One region of the Vandammella animalimorsus genome, then DNA from elsewhere that is predicted to be linked to it. Evidence: riboswitches for the same ligand, from Rfam matches in the RefSeq annotation. Region 1 holds a riboswitch; the other holds the start of a gene.
The links. A riboswitch is a leader RNA that binds a small molecule or an ion and turns the genes downstream of it on or off. The one in region 1 is predicted to bind thiamine pyrophosphate.
Positions count from the first base shown of each region.

Region 2: another riboswitch for thiamine pyrophosphate. It lies ahead of thiC (phosphomethylpyrimidine synthase ThiC); the one in region 1 lies ahead of CLI93_RS07795 (TenA family protein).

Region 1 is NZ_NTBH01000004.1:174,723-182,495, reverse strand. It holds gene CLI93_RS07815 (carbon-nitrogen hydrolase family protein) at 1-803, shown strand, start outside; gene CLI93_RS07810 (maleate cis-trans isomerase family protein) at 800-1,582, shown strand; gene CLI93_RS07805 (GntR family transcriptional regulator) at 1,772-2,542, shown strand; gene tenA (thiaminase II) at 2,607-3,269, opposite strand; gene CLI93_RS07795 (TenA family protein) at 3,285-3,923, opposite strand; TPP riboswitch at 3,998-4,141, opposite strand; gene infC (translation initiation factor IF-3) at 4,387-5,013, opposite strand; gene thrS (threonine--tRNA ligase) at 5,121-7,040, opposite strand; gene rpsB (30S ribosomal protein S2) at 7,467-7,773, shown strand, end outside.
Region 2 is NZ_NTBH01000007.1:16,710-24,482, forward strand. It holds gene CLI93_RS10510 (histidine phosphatase family protein) at 1-291, shown strand, start outside; tRNA gene CLI93_RS10515 (tRNA-Asn) at 418-493, opposite strand; tRNA gene CLI93_RS10520 (tRNA-Asn) at 563-638, opposite strand; gene CLI93_RS10525 (DUF294 nucleotidyltransferase-like domain-containing protein) at 813-2,813, shown strand; gene CLI93_RS10530 (3'-5' exonuclease) at 2,822-3,646, shown strand; gene hemC (hydroxymethylbilane synthase) at 3,853-4,803, shown strand; TPP riboswitch at 4,871-5,004, shown strand; gene thiC (phosphomethylpyrimidine synthase ThiC) at 5,116-7,005, shown strand; gene CLI93_RS10545 (hypothetical protein) at 7,056-7,307, shown strand; gene CLI93_RS15560 (hypothetical protein) at 7,694-7,773, opposite strand, start outside.

The DNA.
Region 1 (7,773 bases):
CTGCCATTGAGATCCCAGGGCCAGAGATTGCCAAGATTGCTGCTGCTGCAGCACGCCACAGGATCAACGTGGTTGTTGGTGTCAACGAGCGCAGCCGCACCGGCATCGGCACCATCTACAACACCGTGGTAACGATCTCCGATGAAGGCCGCATCCTGGGGCGGCATCGCAAGCTTGTGCCCACATGGGCTGAAAAGCTCACCTGGACACCGGGTGATGCTTCGGCATTGCGCGTGCACAGCACCTCCATCGGCCCGTTGGGGGCATTGGCCTGCGGTGAGAACACCAATACCTTGGCGCGTTTTGCGCTGCTGGCACAAGGGGAGCTGGTGCATGTGGCCAATTACATCTCGCTGCCGGTGGCGCCGCCGGATTACGACATGGCTGATGCCATTAAGGTGAGATCGGCCGCGCACAGTTTCGAGGGCAAGTTGTTCACCGTGGTGTCATGCTCGACGATTTCCGAGGAAATGATTGCTGCATTGGAGGTGGACTTCCCTCAGGCACGTGAGCAGCTCTCGCGCAGCCACAGTGCTTTTTCGGGCTTCATTGGCCCTGATGGCCGCATGTTGGGCGAGCCACTCATTGATGAGGAAGGCATCATTTACGCCGAGATTGATCTGGCTCGCTGCATCCAGCCCCGGCAGATGCATGACATCACAGGCCATTACAACCGCTTTGACATCTTCGAGCTGCGCGTCAACCGGCGCGCACTGCAGGCTGCCCATCTTGGTGAATGCGCGGAGGCGTCGGAGTTGGATCAGCAGCCCACAATCGATTCCGTACAGGAGACCCAGCCATGAGTGTTGCAACGCGCTATTACCGCATTGGGCAAATCGTGCCTTCCTCTAACACCACGATGGAAACGGAAATCCCAGCAGTGTTGCGTGCTCGCGAGGCCGTGGCTCCGGAGCGCTTTACATTTCACTCCAGTCGCATGCGCATGAAGCATGTCACCAAGGAGGAGCTGTCGGCCATGGACGCAGACAGCGATCGCTGTGCGTTGGAGTTGTCGGATGCTCGCGTGGACGTGTTGGGCTACGCGTGCTTGGTGGCCATCATGAGCATGGGCAAGGGCTACCACCGCATCTCTGAACAGCGCCTGCATGCCTGCACGGTAGCCAATGGCGCGCCTGCACCCGTCGTGACCAGCGCCGGGGCGCTGGTTGAAGGCTTGCAGGCTTTAGGGGCCAAGAAAATCTCCATCCTGACCCCTTACATGAAGCCGCTGACACAGCTGGTGATCGACTACATCGAGCACGAAGGCATTGAGGTCGTGGACAGCATCTCGCTGGAAATCGCCGACAACCTGGAAGTCGGACGCCAGGATCCGCGCGCGCCGATCGAGATCAGCCGCAAGCTCAAGACCAGCGGTGTGGACGCAGTGGTGGCATCGGCCTGTGTGCAAATGCCTTCGTTGGCTTCCATTCAGCCCATCGAGGATCGCATTGGGCTGCCCGTGCTCTCTTCATCTGTGGCCACGGTTTACCAGATGCTCAAGCGCCTGGGCTTGGATGCGCAGGTGCCTGGCTACGGCGCCTTGCTGGCTGCGCGAGGCGCAGGCGGGCCCAGCAGTACATAATCGTGCCTGGCATGCAAGTGAGCGAACTCTCCCTGTGAGTCGCGTCTGCCAAGGTTTGGCATCACGACCTTGGCAGATTTTTGACCTGCTGCCTGTATCCCACTGCATTCGACTGTCTACGGTTTGGGGCCGCAGCCTAGGTCTATGCCCGATAGCCATGAGACGAAGCAGTGGTCTACGGAGTCCGCCATGAAGCCCCGCATAAAGGTCGCCAAAACACAGGCCCCGCATTCTGCGCAGCCAGAGGGGGCCATCTACGAAGAAATCACCCTGGCCGAGCAAGCGCATCGAGCGTTGCGCCGCGACATCATTGCTGGGCGCTTTCCCGCAGGCCAGGCGCTGCGCCTGGCGCAACTTAAGAATTGTTACGGAATCAGCTACTCGCCGCTGCGTGAGGCCTTAAACCGCTTGCTTAGCGAGCAATTGGTGGTATCTACCACATCGCGCGGTTTTCGCGTAGCGCCTTTTTCCGAAGAGCAGATGTGGGATGTGATTGAGACCCGCATCGTCATCGAGTGTGAGGCGTTGCGCCGATCCCTGGTCAAGGGCGACGACCAGTGGGAGGCTCAGGTCGTGTCGGCCTACCATGCGTTGGCCTTGGCTACCCGGCGTTACTACGCAGCTGATGAACAGGACGGCCATAGCGATGCCGAGGCGCAGTTCGAGCAACGCCACTACGAGTTCCACCGTAGCCTTATCGCAGCTTGCGGCTCAGGTTGGTTGCTGAGCTTTGCTGAACAGTTATATGCACAAAGCGAGCGCTACCGTCAGCCGGCGCTGCGCGATGGTCGGTACTGGCAGGTGGGGCGTGATGTACTGGCCGAGCACCGCCAACTCATGGATGCGGCAGTGGCGCGCGATGCCGGTCTGGCCGCCGGCTTGTTGGCGCGCCACTATCGGGACACGGGCAGGGTGGTCAAGCAATTGCTGGGCTTGTCGCAGCAAACCCAGAGTTCGTGACTGTCCTTCGGTGCCTGCTCCGCGAGCCAGGTGCGTGAGTCAGACCACATCAGTGTTCGGGCACCTACTTGGCCAGATCGAAGCCCATCTGCCAGAAGTCAGCCTCCAGGCGGGCGGCTTGGGCGAAGATGGCGGTGAGTTCGGTAAAACGTGCCTCGGTCATGGCGTGGGCAGCGAGTTTGTCCATGTGGGCGATACAGGCCTGGGCGGCTTGCTGAAAGGCTTGCCCGGAGTATTCGCTGATCCATTCGCGGTAGGGGTGGTCGGGCCGCGCGGCCAGAGCAGGGGCCAGGCGGCGGCCGATTTCGGCGTAGCCGATCATGCACGGGGCCAGGGCCACGTTCAGGTCCAGCAGGTCGCCACTTTGGCCGCAGTCGAGCACGTAGCGGGTGTAGGCCACGGTGGCCTGGTGCTCGGGCGCGGCCTGGAGCTGGGCCGGGCTCAGGCCCCAGCGCTCGCACAGGCGCACGTGCAGGTTCATTTCGCCCAGGATGGCATTGAGCCCTTCCTGTGCGATGTGCATGTCTTCCAGTGTGCGGCTTTTGTAGATGGCCAGGGCGTGGGCGCGCGCGTATTGGATCAGGAACAGGTAGTCCTGGATCAGGTACTGCTGGAACACGGGCTGGGGCAGGGTGCCCGCTTCCATTTGGCGGATGAAGGGGTGGTCGACGTAGCGGTTCCAGTCGGACAGGGCGGCAGCCTTGAGGCGCTCGAAGACGGTTGTCATGGGCGGCGCTCCTGTTCAGGCGTTGTAGGCTTCGTCGAAGAAGGCCAGCTCCAGCGCCACGGCGCGGCGGAAGAAGTCGTGCGCGATGTCGCTGTGCGCCGGGCCGATGCGGTCGAGCTCGGCGCGCAGGAAGGCGACGAAGTCGTTGAAGAAGGGGTTGTTGTGCAGCGTGACCCATTCGGCGTGCACGAAGTGCTCGGGCAAGGGCTTGTTGCCGCGTGTGGCCCAGTCCTGGTAGAGCCATTCGGCGACGTTGAGCACAGCCAGCACGGCGGCGTAGTTGCGGGTTGCAGCAGCCTCGCGCATGATGGCCTGAAAGCCCTGCGTGGGGGCTGTGTCCGGCTCCTGGTGGCGGCGCGCCTCACTCACGCCCAAGGCTTCGAAGGCGCGCAGGAAGTAGGTGTTTTCGTCGCCTGAGACCATGCCGGCAAAGCGACCAAAGCGCAGCCGCGCCTCGAAAGTGTCGGCGGTGGCGATGGCGCTGCCCAGCAGGGTCAGGAAGCTGTCGAGGAAGCGGTGATCCTGAATCAGGTAGTGGGCCATGACGGCATCGTCGATGGTGCCGGCAAACAGCTCTTGGACGAAGCGGTGTTCGGCAGCCTGCTCCCAGGTCTGCAGGTTGGCTTGGCGCAGTTGTTCGGTGAAGGCGGTCATGGTGTGCTCCTCGTTGGTGTGGATTGGGCCTGCGAGGAGCACGGGGGTGGCCTGGGTGCGACAGCGGGGGCTGTACCTGGGGCCTTGCCCGTCCCTTCGCCGGCATGATCCGGATCAGGTTCAAAGGGTCACTGTGCTGCCGGGCATGCCCAGGCGCTGCGGGCGTGCCGACCAACAGTTTCTCAGCCCCTTGGCGCGGGGCTCCCCTCGGGGAATATGGAGGCAGGCCTGCCGTGTGGAGAAGCCTGCGCCGACGGCATGATAGCGCCTGACTGCTGGCGTTAGCGGCCGGTATTTCCCGTCTGGCGCATCGGGAATGATGTCTGCTTGGCGAGTAGCAGCAGGGCTCGGCGCAGACGACGACGCGCCGCAGCCATCATCTGTGATGGCATGCAGCGCGTGTGGGTGGTGCTTGCGGCTCGCCCTTAAGTGGGCGGTGGCCTGGGGCGGGTGGTTGCTTGGATCAGTCCGGGGCGGCTTCGCTGCCGGGCTGGGACTGCGGGGCAGTGGCCTTTGGTTTGCCGCCGCCGCTGGCTTTTTTCTTTTGCGGCGCGATCATCATGATCATCTGGCGCCCTTCGAGCTTGGGGAATTGCTCGACGACGATGGCATCGCCCAGTTCTTCGCGCAGTCGGTTGAGCAGGTTCAGGCCCAGATTCTGGTGGGTGATTTCGCGGCCGCGAAAACGCAGTGTGACCTTGACTTTGTCGCCGTCCTCAAGAAAACGACGGATGTTGCGCAGCTTGATGTTGTAGTCGCCGTCGTCGGTGCCAGGGCGGAATTTGACTTCCTTGATGTCGATGACGGTCTGCTTGGCCTTGGCCTCGGCAGCGCGTTTTTGTTCCTGATACTTGAACTTGCCGTAGTCGATCAGGCGCGCCACGGGCGGGTTGGCGGTGGGCGCGATCTCGACCAGATCGACATCCAGGTCGCCGGCCATGCGCAGGGCTTCCTGCAGGCTGATGACGCCGATGGGCTCATTGTCTGGCCCGGTCACGCGCAGCTCGGGCGCGTTGATTTCACGGTTGAGTCGATGCTTGCGCTCTTCGCGGTGTCGACGGTCACGGTATTCAGTAGCGATGGCTCTCACCTTCAAACGGTTGGTTGCAAGAAGCCGCCCGGCAATGGCCGGGCGGAGTGGCGGGCAGCAAGGCCCTTAAAGATCATGAACAGGCTGAGGACAGGGCAGACAGGCATTTATTGCTTGGCGGCAATTCTTTCGCTGATCAATGCGATGAATTGCTCCAGCGGCATGACCCCCAAATCCTGGTTGCCACGGCCGCGGACTGCCACGGTGCCTGCGGCCTTCTCCTTGTCGCCGGCCACGAGAATGAACGGCACTTTTTGCAAGGCGTGCTCACGTATTTTATAAGTGATCTTTTCGTTGCGTAAATCCAACTCGGCGCGGATGGGTTGGTGCGGCAGGGCTTTTTGGAGTTTTACAACAAGCTCGCGGCAGTAGTCGGCCTGGGCGTCGGTGATGTTGAGCACACTGACTTGTTGCGGCGCCAGCCAGACGGGCAGGGCGCCGGCATAGTGCTCGATGAGGATGCCGATGAAGCGTTCCAGGCTGCCGACGATGGCGCGGTGCAGCATCAGCGGGCGGTGGCGTGCGCCGTCCTCGCCGACGTATTGGGCATCCAGGCGCTCAGGCATTGAGGGGTCAACCTGGATGGTGCCGCACTGCCATTCGCGCCCCAGGGCATCGCGCAGCGTGTATTCGAGCTTGGGGCCGTAGAAGGCGCCGTCGCCCTCGGCGATGCGGTATTGCACGCCGCTGGCCTTGAGGCTGTCGATCAGCGCGGCCTCGGCCTGGTCCCAGCTCTCTTCGGTGCCGATGCGCTTCTCGGGCCGGGTGGCGACCTTGTAGATGATGTCGGTGAAGCCAAAGTCGCGGTAGACGCGCTGCAGCACCTGGGTGAAGTGCTGCACCTCGGCCTGCAGCTGCTCGGGCGTGCAGAAGATGTGGCCGTCGTCCTGCGTGAAGGCGCGCACGCGCATGATGCCGTGCAGGCCGCCGGAGGGCTCGTTGCGGTGGCACTGGCCGAATTCGCCATAGCGCAGCGGCAGGTCGCGGTAGCTCTTGATGCCTTGGTTGAAGATCAGCAGGTGGCCGGGGCAGTTCATCGGCTTGAGTGCGTAGTCGCGCTTTTCGCTCTCGGTGATGAACATGTTCTCGCGGTATTTGTCCCAGTGGCCGGTTTTCTCCCACAGGGTTTTGTCCAGGATTTGCGGGCCTTTGACTTCGAGATAGCCGTTTTCCTGGTAGACGCGGCGCATGTACTGCTCCACTTGCTGCCAGATGATCCAGCCCTTGGGGTGCCAGAACACGGTGCCGGGCGAGTGCTCGTCCTGATGGAACAGATCCAGCTCGCGGCCCAGGCGGCGGTGGTCGCGCTTTTCGGCCTCCTCAATGCGCTGGATGTAGGCATCGAGCTGCTTCTTGTCGGCCCAGGCCGTGCCGTAGATGCGCTGCAGCTGCTCGTTGCGCGAGTCGCCGCGCCAGTAGGCGCCAGCCAGCTTGGTGAGCTTGAAAGCCTTCAGAAAACGCGTGTTGGGCACATGCGGGCCGCGGCACATGTCCACGTATTCCTCGTGGAAGTACAGGCCCATGGCCTGTTCATTGGGCATGTCCTCGATCAGGCGCAGCTTGTAGTCCTCGCCACGCTCCTGAAAGATGCGGATGACTTCAGCGCGCGGCGTCATGCGCTTGATGACATCGTAGTCCTTGGCGATCAGCTCCTTCATGCGCTGCTCAATAGCGGCCATGTCCTCTGGGGTGAAGGGGCGCTCGTAGGAGATGTCGTAATAAAAGCCCTCGTCGATCACTGGGCCGATGACCATCTTGGCCGACGGGTAGAGCTGCTTGACGGCGTGGCCCACCAAGTGGGCGCAGGAGTGGCGGATGATGTCTACGCCTTCCTCATCCTTGGGGGTGATGATTTGCACGCGAGCGTCGTGCTCGATCAGATCGCTGGCATCCACCAGGCGGCCATCGACCTTGCCGGCCACAGTATTTTTGGCCAGGCCGGGGCCAATGGCGGCGGCCACCTCGGCCACGGTGACGGCGCTGTCGAACTGGCGCTGCGAACCATCGGGAAGGGTGATCTGAATCATGGGAAAGCCCAAAAAAGAAGAAGTGCCGGGTAAAAAGCAAAAACGCGGCCTGTGCCGCGCTTGAGATCCTGTCCGAAGTCTCTGCACGGTTGACAGTCCAGCGGATTCAAATGGACTGCCAAGCGCACGCAAAACGCGCGATTTTCCCACAAAACGCGGGGCTGTCGCCCGCTTCCGATCGAGCGGCTGCAGCAAGTAGCTGCTGTGCTAAAATCCACCGGTTTTGCTTGATGCGGGTACTGCTGAAGCTTTGATTGTGCTTTTACGGGCTTCGCATCGCAGCAAGGCAAATAGCAGGCCGGTTCATCCAGGGTGCTGCGCAAGTTGCGGTTGTCATTGTGCTCTTTTGTGGCAATGGCGGCGCAGGGTGCCAGTGCGGGGCCGGTCTAGGAAACCAACCTTCGGACTTTGAAAGCAGAGACAGCTATGTCGATCACCATGCGTGAAATGCTGGAAGCGGGTGTGCATTTCGGCCACCAAACCCGTTTCTGGAACCCCAAGATGGCCCCCTTCATCTTCGGCCATCGCAACAAGATTCACATCATTAACTTGGAGGCTACGCTGCCCAAGTTCCAGGAGGCGCAAAAGTTTGCGCGCCAGCTGGCAGCCAATCGCGGCACCATCCTGTTCGTGGGCACCAAGCGCCAGTCGCGCGAGTTCGTCGCCCAGGAAGCGCAGCGCGCCGGCATGCCCTATGTGGACCAGCGCTGGCTGGGCGGCATGTTGACCAACT
Region 2 (7,773 bases), on a different contig from region 1:
ATTGACGCCTGGACGCAGGACTTCGCGCAGCACCGCTTCGGCGGCAGGGAGTGCGTGGCCGACGTGCTGGCGCGCGCCCAGGCGCTGCGCCTGCGCTGGGCCCACACGCCTTCGCCCACGGCGCAACTGTGGATCACCCATGCCGGGCTGTTCAATGCCTGGGCCTATCTGCAGCGCGCCTGCGTGCCCTGTACGCCTCAAGCGCCCATCCCCATGCCCCAGGCCGCGCAATGGCCGGCCACGCGCATCGGCTTTGGCCAGTGGCTGCAGGCCCAGGCGCTGGGCTGGTAGCGTCCGCTTGTCACGTCGGGGGGGCACGTCGGGGAACAACGCAAAAAGCACAGGCAAAAGAAAAGGCGCGATTTGCATCGCGCCTTGTTCTGTGCCTGCGGGCATGGCCTGTTGGCCTGTCTTATTTGGCTCCCCGACCTGGGCTCGAACCAGGGACCTGCGGATTAACAGTCCGTCGCTCTACCGACTGAGCTATCGGGGAAAACTGGTGCGCAGCTGCCGCTGCCTATTGTTGTGCGCCAACGGGCACGCCAACTGCGCTTGGAATCGGTGGCTCCCCGACCTGGGCTCGAACCAGGGACCTGCGGATTAACAGTCCGTCGCTCTACCGACTGAGCTATCGGGGAATAAGCGCGAGATTATATAGCGAAAAAACCGCACCAAAAAAACGTCGCACAGTCCAAAGCCGCAAGTCTGCGGGTTCATCTCTATCGACAAGCCCGCCCAGCGGCCCGAAAGTGCCCGCCAGCACTGCCCAGCACGCCCGGCCTGCTGGGCAGGCCCACGCAGAGGAATTTGGCATGACAGAGTCTCCCCCCGCCACAGACGCGGCCGCTGGCCAGCGCGCCGTGGCGCAGAACGTGCAGGCGCTGGCGGCGTTCCTGCAGCAGCACGCGCCCTTTGACGCCATGGAGCCAGCCCATGTGCTGCATTTGCTGCAGCACAGCGCGCTGGTTTTTTTCGCTGCGGGCCAGCAAATCCTGGGCCCCGAGGCGCCGCGCGTGGCGCATTGGTACATCGTGCGCCAGGGCCATGTGGTGGGCCAGCGCGCCGAGCTGGCCCAGCCCGCCGCACCGGCGCAGCAGCAGGAGCCCGACACCCCGGTGCAGCTGCTACCCGGCGACGCCTTTCCGTTTGCCGCCATTCTGGGCGAGCGCCCCACGCGCCGCCGCTATACCGCCGCCGAGGACAGCTTCTGCCTACAGCTGCCGGTGGCGCAGTTCGTGCAATTGCTGGAGATCTCGCCCGTGTTCCGGCAGTTTGCGCTGCGCGGCGTCAGCGGGCTGCTGGCGCGCGTGGGCCAGCACATGCAGCTGGGCGCGCTGCAAACCCTGCACGAGGCCGATGCGCTCAACACTCCGCTGCGCAGCCTGGTCACGCGCGCGCCGCTGACCTGCAGCCCAGCCACCAGCGTGCGCAAAGCCGTCGGCCTGATGCACGGCCAGCGCACCAGCAGTATTGCCATCACCGACGCCGATCTGCACCTGCAGGGCATCTTCACGTTGCGCGACCTGCGCGCGCTGGTCATCGCCTCGGACGCCGACCTGGATGCGCCCATCGGCCAGGTCATGACCGCCGCGCCCATGTCCCTGCACCCGGACGACAGCGCTTTTGACGCCACCATGCTGATGGCGCGCCACCACTTCGGCCACCTGTGCCTGGTCGAAGACGGTGTGCTGCGCGGCGTGATCTCCGAGCGCGACCTGTTCGCGCTGCAGCGCGTCGATCTGGTGCACCTGGCGCGCGCCATTCGCAGCGCTGCCTCGGTGCCTGAACTGGCCACGCTGCGCGCCGACATCGGCCGCCTGGTGGCCAACATGCTGGCGCATGGAGCCAGCGCGGAGCAGGTGCTGCGCATCGTCACCCAGCTCAACGACCACAGCGTCGAGCGCGTCATCGAGCTGATGCTGGCCGAGCATGGCGACCCTGGCTTGCCCTTTGCCTGGCTGGCCTTTGGCAGCGAGGCGCGCGGCGAGCAAACCCTGCTGAGCGACCAGGACAACGGCCTGTTGTTCCTGGCCGACGAGCCGGCCCAGGCGCAACAGGCCCAGGCCCGGCTGCTGCCGCTGGCCAAGGCCATCAACCAGGCGCTGGACGCCTGCGGCCTGCACTGGTGCCCGGGCGAGATCATGGCCAGCAACCCGGCGCTGTGCCTGGCCGACTTCCAGTGGCGCGATTTCTTCGACCGCATGCTGCTGCAGGCCCAGCCGCAGGACGTGCTCAACGCCACCATCTTCTTCGACATGCGGCTGGCCTGGGCCTCGCCCAGCGCCCATGCGCGGCTGGAGCAGGCCGTGCAGCAGCTGCGCGCCTACAGCCTGGAGCGCTTCCAGCAGGAAAGCGCTTTCCAGCGCCTCATGGCCAGCTTCGCGCTGCAGCGCACGCCGCCGGCCATCGGCGGTGCGCAGGGCCTCAAGCACCGCCTGATCCAAGCCCTGGGCGCTGCCCAGGGCGGCACCACGCTGGACATCAAAAAGCAGGCCCTGGCCATCTGCGTCGATGCCGTGCGCATCCTGGCGCTGGCCCAGGGCTGCAGCGCGGCCTCCACCGTACAGCGGCTGCGCTGGCTGGGCGAGCGCGGCCATTTGCGCCCAGAGCGCGTCAAGACCTATGAGGACGCCTTCAACTTCCTGCAGCAGCTGCGCCTGCGCCACCACCAGCGCCAGCAGCAACAAGGCCAGCCGCTGGACAACCTGATCGCGCTGCAGCAGTGCAATACGCTGGAGCTGCGCGTGCTGCGCGCCGCGCTGGCCGAGGCCAGCCGCCTGCAAGACGCGCTGCGCCTGAACTACCGCCTATGAGCTCTTCCATGTGGCAAACCCTGCGCCAATGGCTGGGCGCGCGCCAGGCCGCGCCGCTGCCCCCTCTGCCACCACCGCAGCGCCATGAACTGCAGCAGCGCCTGGCCCAGCTGCAGCCCTTCGCCCAGCCCGGCGCGCAGCCGCTGGCCACGCAGGCGCTGGTGGTATTCGATCTGGAAACCACCGGGCTGGACCGCCAGCGCGACAGCGTGCTGTCCATCGGCGCGGTGCGCATCCAGGCCTGCGGCGCCCAGCCCGGCATCGCCCTGGGCCACAGCTTTGCGCGCGTGCTCAAGGTGCCAGTGCCCATCAGCCCGCTGGGCCAGCTGTTTCACGGCCTGACCCAGGACGACCTGAGCCAGGGCCAGGATCCGCGCCTGGCCCTGCTGGAGCTGCTCGAATGGGGCCAGGACGCGCTGTGGCTGGCCTGGCACGCCTGGTTCGACCAGGCCATGCTGCACCGCGCCGCGCAGCAATGGCTGGGCAAGCACGCACCCAGCAGCCGCACAGGCAAGATGCTGCTGCCCCTGCCTGGCGTGTGCGATCTGGCGCAACTGTTGCCAGCCCTGCTCGGCCCCTGCCCAACGGCGCTGCAAGCCGATATGCCGAACAAGACGCCTGTCATCTCCGGCGATCACGACCTGGACGCCTGGCTGCAAGCCCTGGGCCTGGCGCACAGCGCCCGCCACGACGCCGTGGCCGACGCCATGGCCACGGCCGAGCTGGCCCTGATCGCCCTGGCCCATGCCCAGGCCCAAGGGCTGCAGACCTGGGGCCAGCTGGCCAGCCTGGCCTCGCAACGAGAACGCGAGCGACAGCAGCCGGGGTTTTGAGCGCCCGTTCATACGCTTGCCCCGCTGGCGCGCCGCGCAGCTTGCGTCTGTCTGCATCGCCCTGCCCTGCCTTGCCCTGCCCTGCCTTCTGGGCGCGCTACCATTGCCGCCGCCCGCGCCCTGAGCGCCTGTTCAAAGTGAGCCTGTTCAAAGCGCCACTGCAACGCACGGCACGGGCTTTCGATGGCCACGCACTCACTCCCCTCATGAACGCTTCCACCCGCCCCCCCGCCACCTGCGTCATTGCCACGCGCGAAAGCCGCCTGGCCCTCTGGCAGGCCCAACATATCCAGCAACGCCTGCAGGCCCAGGGGCTGCAGGCCACGCTGCTGGGCATGACCACCCGCGGCGATCAGATCCTCGACCGCAGCCTGAGCAAGGTCGGCGGCAAAGGTCTGTTCGTCAAGGAGCTGGAAGCCGCGCTGGTCGATGGCCGCGCGCACCTGGCCGTGCACTCGCTCAAAGATGTGCCCATGGAACTGCCCGCAGGCTTCGCACTGGCCTGCGTGCCCGAGCGAGGCAATCCGCACGATGCCTTTGTCTCCAACCACTACGCGCGGCTGGAAGACCTGCCCGAAGGCGCCGTGGTCGGCACCTCCAGCCTGCGCCGCCAGGTGCTGCTGCAGCACCTGCGCCCGGATCTGCGCATCGAGCCTTTGCGCGGTAACCTGGACACGCGTCTGCGCAAGCTCGACGAAGGCCAGTTCAGCGCCATCGTACTGGCCGCCGCCGGGCTGGAACGCCTGCAACTGGCCGGGCGCATCCGCATGCAGTTCACGCCCGAACAAATGCTGCCCGCTGCAGGCCAGGGCGCGCTGGGCATCGAAGTGCTGGCCACCCAGCCGCACACGCCCCAGGCCCAGCAGTTGCAGACCGCCTTGCAGGCCTTGTCGCACCTGCCCACTTGGCTGGCCACAGCCGCCGAGCGCGCCGTCAGCCGCGCCCTGGGCGGCAGCTGCTCCGTGCCGCTGGCGGCCCATGCTGTTTGGGCCGAGGCGCCAGACACGCTGTGGCTGCGCGCGGCCTGGGGCGACCCACAAGGCCAGCGCCCCCTGGTGCAGGTGCAGGCCAGCGCAGCCATTGCCACGCTGGCCCAGGCCCAGGCGCTGGGCGAGCAGGTGGCGCAGCTGCTGCGCCAGGCCGGGGCCCAGGTTTAAGAGCCTGCCTCTCAACTGCTGCGGGATTGACCGGAGGCCCGGGCGGCAGCGCCGGCGGTATGATGCGCGCCGCACTCCGGGGTGCGCGCCTTGGGAGTCGGCTCTGAACACCGGCCCCAAAGGCGCGCTGAGATGGCCCAGGCCGAACCCGTCAACTTGATCCGGTTAGTACCGGCGTAAGGATGAGCTGGCAGCCGCCAATGCGGCCCATGCAGCCCAGGCCCTTGGAACACAGCTTCCTGGGCCTGGCGACCGCAGTGGGCCGGGCCTCCGGGGTGAAAAAGCGACTTTCCCCCCTGATTGCGAGGCCCCATGAACGCACCTGAAAAACTTTCTTCCCTCAAGCAACTGCTGGCGCTCACGCGCGAGCCGCTGCCCGCCTCCAGCAAAGCCTATCTGCAAGGCTCGCGCGCGGACATCCGCGTGCCCGTGCGCGACATCCAGCTCACCAACGGCGCGCAGGCCAGCGTGTACGACACCAGCGGCCCCTACACCGACCCGCAGGCTCAGATCGACGTGCGCCGTGGCCTGCCCGCGCTGCGCCAGGCATGGATTGAGGAGCGCGGCGACACCGAAACCTACGCCGGCCGCCTGGCCCACATCCTGGACGACGGCGGTAAGCACGAGGGGCGCGATGCCGAGCGCATCGCCCAACTGCGGCAGGAAGCGGCCGGGCTGCAACGCCAGCCGCGCCGCGCCAAGGCTGGCCGCAACGTCACGCAAATGCACTACGCACGCCAAGGCATCATCACGCCCGAGATGGAATACATCGCCCTGCGCGAGAACGGCCGCATGGAGTGGCTGCGCGAGCACTTGGGCGATGCTGCGCGCGAGGCGCGCCGCCGGGGCAACCCGATGGGTGCGGTGATCCCCGATGTCATCACGCCCGAGTTCGTGCGCGACGAAGTGGCGCGCGGGCGCGCCATCATCCCGGCCAACATCAACCACCCGGAAATCGAGCCAATGATCATCGGCCGCAACTTCCGCGTGAAGATCAACGCCAACATCGGCAACTCGGCCGTGACCAGCAGCATCGAGGAGGAGGTGGAAAAGCTCGTCTGGTCCATCCGCTGGGGCGGCGACACGGTGATGGATCTGTCCACCGGCAAGAACATCCACACCACGCGCGACTGGATCATCCGCAACAGCCCCGTGCCCATCGGCACCGTGCCCATCTACCAGGCGCTGGAAAAAGTGGGTGGCATCGCCGAAGACCTGACCTGGGAAATCTTCCGCGACACGCTGATCGAGCAGGCCGAGCAGGGCGTGGACTACTTCACCATCCACGCCGGCGTGCGCCTGCCCTTCATCCACCTCACGGCCAATCGGGTGACGGGCATCGTCAGCCGCGGCGGCTCCATCATGGCCAAGTGGTGCATCGCGCATCACAAGGAGAGCTTCCTCTACACCCACTTCGAGGAAATCTGCGAAATCATGAAGGCGTATGACGTGAGCTTCAGCCTGGGCGACGGCCTGCGCCCCGGCTGCGCGTCCGATGCCAACGACGAAGCCCAGTTCGCCGAGCTGCGCACCCTGGGCGAGCTGACGCAAATCGCCTGGAAGCACGACGTGCAAACCATGATCGAAGGCCCCGGCCACGTGCCCATGCACATGATCCAGGAGAACATGACCGAGCAGCTCAAACACTGCCACGAAGCGCCGTTCTACACCCTGGGCCCGCTGACCATCGACATCGCCCCCGGCTACGACCACATCGCCTCGGCAATAGGCGCGGCCATGATCGGCTGGATGGGCACGGCCATGCTGTGCTACGTCACGCCCAAGGAGCACCTGGGCCTGCCCGACCGCGATGATGTGAAGCAAGGCATCATCGCCTACAAGATCGCCGCCCACGCCGCCGACGTGGCCAAGGGCCACCCCAGCGCCCGCGCGCGCGACGACGCGATCAGCAGGGCCCGCTTTGAATTCCGCTGGGAAGACCAATTCAACCTGGGGCTGGATCCCGACACCGCACGCGACTTCCACGACGAAACCCTGCCCAAGGACAGCAGCAAGACCGCGCACTTCTGCAGCATGTGCGGCCCCAAGTTCTGCTCCATGAAGATCACGCAGGAAGTGCGCGACTTCGCCGCCGCCAAGGGCTTGAGCGAAGCCGAAGCCTTGAAAGCCGGCATGGATGAAAAGTCCAGGGAATTCGCCGCCGGCGGTGGGGAGGTCTATATCCCGATCCAGAAGGCTTGAGCGGGTCTTGGTCGGGCCTTGATCGAACCTACTGACAAAGCCGCACCCGCATGGTCATCCTCACGACCACCCGACAGGGCTTTGAATCGCTGCGCGCCCTGTTCGACACCGGAGCGCATCCGGTGTGGGTCGGCGCCAGTGTGCTCACGGCGGGCGAAATCCAGACCTGGCGCGCGCGGGGGCTGGATTTGACCGTGTTCGGTCACGACATCGACCCGCGCCACCCCAGCCAACAGGCCGCCGCGCTGGACACCGTGGCCGAGCACCACCCTGGCGAAGTGGTCTGGGTTAATGCCCGGTGAATGACAGCGCCCATCACGCAACAAGCCAGAAAAGCTCAACTTGCCAAGGCGAAACCTTGCCTCTGCACACGGCGTGCCGCCCAGGGCCGTGCAGGCAAGGTCAGTGCCGTGGCGTCAGAGCCTGTTCAAAGTCTCGGCGCGAGCGGGCAAAAAGTGGCTTGGGATGGGCTGCAAGGCGCAAAACGCAGCCATGGCTGGGTCTATGGCGAGGCTTTGCGGGCGCAGTAGACCGCCCCAATCCACTGTCTTGCCAGCCGTGCAGAGACTTTGAACAGGTTCTCTCAGAGTAATCCCCAGGTGGATTGCGCCCCGCCAGCGCTGACAATGCGCGTTTTCGGCTGGAGGCCGTTTTTTGATCTTTGAGGGAGTGACCATGCATACACCGCCTATTGCACCACTGGGCGAGCCCCAGGCAAGCCAAGCATCCGCCCGCCAAGCACCCTGGCACGCCAGCCACCGGCGCTTG